2 regions of the Pantoea sp. X-Soil-ISGK-259 genome follow, and region 2 is predicted to be linked to the other one. Evidence: predicted binding sites of a transcription regulator. Region 2 holds the regulator's gene; the other holds the start of a gene.

Region 1 (3,138 bases), 1.5 Mb from region 2:
TATTTAAGTATCCCGATAGGCTTAAGCAAAAAGCGTTCTCACTTTGGGCTTTCAGAGAAAAAATTCACGTTAAGCCAAAAATTATCAGAAGGCGTTAAGGGGCGCCAAAGCAAAATAACGAAAATGTTAACTAATTCTCTTTTATCATGAGATGTCACGAAGCGGAAGTGTTAATTTTCGTTCTGAAAATTTCATATCAATATGAAAAATAGGCGTTTTAGCCGGAAAGCTCTTTGCGAAGCAGGATCAGGTGACAAATTGTGCCTGTTTTGGCATTCATACTGATAAATCCGGCTTCAGCATGATGAAATTCAGGCTTACCGTAATATTGTGGCGGATTATGAGGCAGAGTTAAAAGTGCAGAGGAGAATATCGTGTGAAAATAGTGACATTATTTCCCACGAAAAAGTCTGTGAGCAAACACGCAGTAATGAAATTTATAATCGTGCCTCTATTTTAAGTATCGCGAATAATTGCATCGTAATAGTGCAATGAAAGGCCATTTCGCACCATTACGGATCATTACTTCATTTCATTGCCTGAAATAAGTGAGGGTTTAATTCAGCAGACCGGGAAAAATAGACTTCATACCGGTTACAACAAATTCAATGCCCAGTGCCATCAGTAACAAACCCATGATACGGGTAATGACGTTGATGCCGGTCTGGCCGAGAATACGCACCATTAATGGTGCAGCCCTGAACAGTAACCAGCAACAGAAGGCAAAGATAGCGATTGCCAGGGTAAACCCCATCAGGTTCAGCCAGCTGTGATAACGGGTACTCCAGACGATTGTCGAGCTGATAGCACCTGGCCCCGCCATCAGTGGCAGCGCCAGAGGCACAACGCCCACGCTTTCACGGATCGCCGTTTCTGACTTTTCCTGCTTGTTCTGCTTATCCTCACCCAGCTTGCCGCTGATCATCGACATCGCAATGGTGACGACCAGAATCCCACCCGCAATGCGGAAAGAGTCAATCGAAATACCGAACACATGCAGAATCGCATCGCCCAGAAAAAGTGACGTCCAGAGAATGATGGCCACCGCAAGATTAGCGGTAAGGTTAGTTTTATTACGCTCAGCCACGCCCTGATATCGGGTCATGCTGATGAACACCGGAATAATGCCCACTGGATTGACCAGCGCAAAGAGCCCGACAAAAAATTTTATATAGCCTGATAAATCTAACAGCGCAGGGTTCACGACTTTAACTCCGTACCACAGGGGGGAAACGCGCCTAATGTATGTGAAAACAGACCCGTACACCAGATGCTGAGCCAGCTATTTATATAGATGAATGAACGCTCCTTTAGCGCTTTACACCAGAGATTAAAAAGTGACTGGATTTAGACGCTACCAGGCTGACTGCCAGCATGTGAAAGTCCATTTGAGCTGATAAAGGATCAGCGCCGTGCTGAAAGGTGTCAGCCTGCGGTTAAATTGATCTGCATCAAAATTGACCTACCCCAAACCAGGTAATATTTTCACAACGGAAGTATTAGCGGCATCAATGAAAACGTCTTCACAGACAACGCAAGACTTATTCAGTAAGCAGTTGAAAATCCTGTCATTACATCCTGATATAGCGCATTTTTTGAGCATAGCTATACTCAGGGCGCAGGATTGTTTACTAAAAAAGTTTAACTTCCTTCAGGAGAACACCATGGCCGTAACCAATGTCGCTGAACTCAATGCACTGGTTGAACGTGTAAAAAAAGCCCAGCGTGAATATGCCAATTTTTCTCAGGAACAGGTCGACGCCATATTTCGTGCCGCCGCCCTCGCTGCCGCAGATGCCCGCATCCCCCTTGCTAAGATGGCTGTTGCCGAATCCGGTATGGGCATCGTCGAAGACAAAGTCATTAAAAACCATTTTGCTTCAGAATATATCTACAACGCCTATAAAGATGAAAAGACCTGCGGTGTGTTAGCCACCGACGATACTTTCGGCACCATCACCATCGCCGAGCCGATTGGCCTGATTTGCGGTATCGTCCCGACCACCAATCCAACCTCAACCGCCATCTTCAAAGCGCTAATCAGCCTCAAAACCCGCAACGGTATCATTTTCTCGCCACATCCACGTGCCAGAGACGCAACGAATAAAGCGGCAGATATCGTCCTGCAGGCCGCGATTGCCGCCGGTGCGCCTAAAGACATTATCGGCTGGATCGACGCCCCGTCTGTTGAGCTGTCAAACCAGCTGATGCATCACCCCGATATCAACCTGATTCTCGCCACTGGTGGACCGGGAATGGTGAAAGCGGCTTACAGCTCCGGCAAACCGGCAATTGGTGTGGGTGCCGGTAATACGCCGGTGGTGATTGATGAAACCGCCGATGTGAAACGTGCCGTTGCGTCAATTCTGATGTCTAAAACGTTTGATAACGGCGTGATCTGCGCCTCAGAACAATCGGTAATCGTGGTTGATTCGGTCTATGACGCAGTGCGTGAACGTTTTGCCAGCCATGGTGGTTACATGCTGCAGGGCGCCGATCTGAGTGCAGTTCAGAATATCATCCTTAAAAACGGCGGCCTCAATGCGGCCATCGTGGGTCAACCGGCATTTAAAATTGCGGAGATGGCCGGGCTAACCGTACCAGCAGACACGAAAATTTTGATTGGTGAAGTGAAACTCGTGGATGAATCTGAACCTTTTGCCCATGAAAAACTCTCCCCAACGCTGGCGATGTATCGGGCGAAAGATTTCCAGGATGCGGTTAATAAAGCGGAGAAACTGGTCGCGATGGGCGGTATCGGTCACACCTCCTGCCTTTATACCGACCAGGACAACCAGACTGAGCGCGTGCACTACTTCGGCGACAAAATGAAAACTGCGCGTATTCTGATCAACACGCCGGCTTCACAGGGCGGTATCGGTGACCTCTACAACTTTAAACTGGCCCCCTCTCTGACGCTGGGTTGTGGTTCATGGGGCGGTAACTCTATTTCAGAAAACGTCGGTCCAAAACACCTGATTAATACCAAAACTGTCGCCAAGCGAGCTGAGAATATGTTGTGGCATAAACTTCCTAAATCCATCTACTTCCGTCGGGGTTCACTGCCTATTGCGCTGGAAGAAGTGGCAACGGATGGCGCGAAACGTGCCTTTATTGTCACTGACCGTTTCCTGTTCA
Region 2 (3,138 bases):
ATCCGCCAGCACCCGTAGCCGGGCCGAAATGGTTTTGGCATTCCAGCGGATCACCGCTTCGGCATGGCTCTGTTCGACCAGCTTCTGCACCTCTTCCGGCCGATGCAGACTAACCGAGATGTGTTCCTGCAGATCCAGCGCCACCTGAAAGGCGCGCGTCAGCCGCTTATGGCTGTGATCGCGGCTTGCCGACAGCATGTGCATCTGCTGATAGCAGGTGTTAATCAGATCGACCACTTTCTGCTGACGCGCCAGCAGCGGCGGCAGTGCCTTTTCCGGGTCGGTCAGCTGCGTCAGCAGGGTGTATTTGGCGTCGCAGTAGTTAGCCAGCTCGCGGTAGATCAGGCTGAGGCTTTCGCGCATCGGCTGCTCTTTCCACAGCCAGAACCAGAACCAGTTAAACAGCCCATACCAGAGCGTGCCGCCGATGTAGAGCAGCGGGGTAACATAGATGGGCATGCGGCCAATGAGGCTCAGGGTAAAAATGGCGGCGATAAGCGTGCCGGGCAGCAGACGACCATGCAGCGGGCTGATCTCACCCGTCACGCCGAGCAGCAGGGGCATGGCGAACAGGATGAGCGGTAGCGGAATGGCATGCAGTGTGAGCCACTGAATCAGGAAGCTGCCGAGGGCAAACAGGCTGCCACCCACAATCAGGCGTTTGAAAAAGCGTTTATGCGGGGTATCCAGACCGGCAATATTGCAGCAGGCAGGCACTAACGAGAACAGCAGACCTTTTTGCAGGTCGCCAGCCAGCCAGCCCAGCGCGACGGGCAGACAAAGCACCAGCGTTTGCCGCAAGGCGTAGTTGACTTCAGGATGGTAAATAATTCGACGCCACATCGGCCCAACACAAACAATAACGGCGTGATGTTGCCATCACGCCGTGGGTGACAGGAATTAGCGGGTGCCGTAAACGACGATGGTTTTGCCGTGTGCGGAGATCAGGTTCTGATCTTCCAGCATCTTCAAAATACGGCCCACGGTTTCGCGTGAACAACCCACAATCTGGCCAATTTCCTGACGAGTGATTTTAATTTGCATGCCGTCGGGATGCGTCATGGCATCTGGCTGCTTCGCCAGGTTGAGCAGGGTCTGTGCAATGCGTCCGGTGACGTCGAGGAAAGCGAGGTTACCCACTTTTTCAGACGTGACCTGCAGGCGACGCGCCATCTGCGAGGAGAGTCGCATCAGGATGTCGGGATTAACCTGAATCAGCTGACGGAATTTCTTGTAAGAAATCTCCGCCACTTCGCACGCGCTTTTCGCACGTACCCAGGCGCTGCGCTCCTGGCCTTCTTCGAACAGGCCAAGCTCACCAATGAAATCGCCCTGATTCAGGTAGGAAAGAATCATCTCTTTGCCTTCTTCATCTTTAATCAGAACCGCGACGGAACCTTTCACGATGTAGTAAAGCGTTTCTGCTTTTTCACCTTGGTGAATCAGCGTACTTTTGGATGGATACTTGTGAATATGGCAATGGGACAGGAACCATTCGAGTGTAGGGTCTGTTTGCGGTTTGCCGAGAACCATTCGCTATTATCCTCTGTTGTAATCGTGCCCAAAATACAGGGGGCAGTTTTCCCTGTCAGGCGGTGAAAGCTTCAAGCGTTTCCCTTTCAGGAAATTATTCGGGCCGCATCAGGCGCAGTGCGCATCATTCTTCCCGGCTTCGCCATCGGGTGACGAAAAATATTTTCAGCACTGTTTGTAGCACAGCTTTTGCCGACTGTCTTGTGTTGTCTCGCTTCAGCTACAGGCGGATTTCTCTGGATTGCTGTTTACCAGGCGAAAGCGTACTCTGGCGACAAAACAGCGTATTCCGGAGCAAAAATCATGCAGGCAAGAGTGAAGTGGGTAGAAGGACTGACATTCCTCGGAGAATCCTCATCCGGCCATCAGATACTGATGGATGGAAATTCGGGCGATAAAGCGCCCAGCCCAATGGAGATGGTGCTGATGGCGGCCGGCGGATGCAGCGCGATTGACGTGGTATCAATTCTGCAAAAAGGCCGTAACGATGTGGCTGATTGTGAAGTAAAACTGACCTCAGAACGTCGTGAAGAGGCGCCGCGAATCTTTACGCACATCAACCTGCACTTTATCGTGAGTGGTAAAGCGCTCCAGGATAAAGCGGTCTCACGCGCGGTGGATCTTTCTGCTGAAAAATATTGTTCGGTGGCCATCATGCTGGGTAAAGGTGTGACGATTACGCATAGCTATGAAGTGATTGAGCTGTAACAGGCTGAAGGGCATTTTAAAGTCGCGGGCCAATTCGGAGTCGGTCTGGTGTCGGGCCGTTCCTGCATAGAGAGTCCGCTTTAAGACTGTGCCCGCGCTATTACGCACCTCATCCCTGAGGTGCGCCCATACCGGGCCAACGCTTTGCGTTGTTCAAAAACGCTCCCGGCGTTTTTGTCCCAGTCGCGGGACGCTTTCCTCTTCTGACCCGGTTCCCGGCGTGTTGAGCTTAGGTGTTGCTGTCAGATTCTTTGTCACCAGGTTTTTTCAGTGGCGACCTTTCTGAAAACGGATGTGGCTGCCGGACGTGAAGCGAAGGGAGCATATGCCTGTAGCAAAGCATAGCGGGCCAGGGATGGCCCGCGCTGAGCCTGCCAGGGATGGCGGTTTTGCGTCTTTGCGAAAGGTGTATGCTCCCTGAAGCCAGCTCAGCAGTAAGCCTTTCCCCGCAGAAATGCCAGTTTTACCTCTTTGCGAAAGGCCTCTGCTCTCTGCGTTTTTTTTGCTGACCTCTTACTCTATCCGCTTACCTTCCATCAGCCGCTTCACCAGCGGACCCATGATCAGCTCCATCGCCAGACCCATTTTGCCGCCGGGCACGACCAGCGTATTGATGTGCGAGATAAACGAACCCTGCAGCATCGCCAGCAGGTAGGGGAAGTCGATATCTTCCAGCGCCTGGAAATGAATCACCACAAAGCTCTCATCCAGTGACGGAATGGCGCGGGCAGCGAACGGGTTTGAGGTGTCGACGGTCGGGACGCGCTGAAAGTTGATGTGGGTGCGCGAGAACTGTGGCGTGATGAAATTGATGTAATCTTCCATCGAACGCACCACGGAATCCATCACTGCTTCGCGTGAATGACCGCGCTCGCCGGTGTCGCGCACCAGCTTCTG

What was found. The regulator CRP, encoded in region 2, controls carbon source genes, mostly activating them, when cyclic AMP is high. The targets are predictions, from matches to a motif close to ATGTGANNNNNNTCACAT.
Region 1: the regulator CRP is predicted to act here: its motif matches at 1,440-1,457, upstream of adhE (bifunctional acetaldehyde-CoA/alcohol dehydrogenase).

What each region holds. Positions count from the first base shown of each region.
Region 1 is NZ_AP035986.1:2,129,124-2,132,261, forward strand. Features, by position in the region: gene AC6I77_RS09950 (YchE family NAAT transporter) at 557-1,204, opposite strand; gene adhE (bifunctional acetaldehyde-CoA/alcohol dehydrogenase) at 1,665-3,138, shown strand, end outside.
Region 2 is NZ_AP035986.1:3,658,500-3,661,637, reverse strand. Features, by position in the region: gene AC6I77_RS17495 (YccS/YhfK family putative transporter) at 1-843, opposite strand, end outside; gene crp (cAMP-activated global transcriptional regulator CRP) at 901-1,533, opposite strand; gene AC6I77_RS17485 (OsmC family protein) at 1,837-2,241, shown strand; gene AC6I77_RS17480 (phosphoribulokinase) at 2,755-3,138, opposite strand, start outside.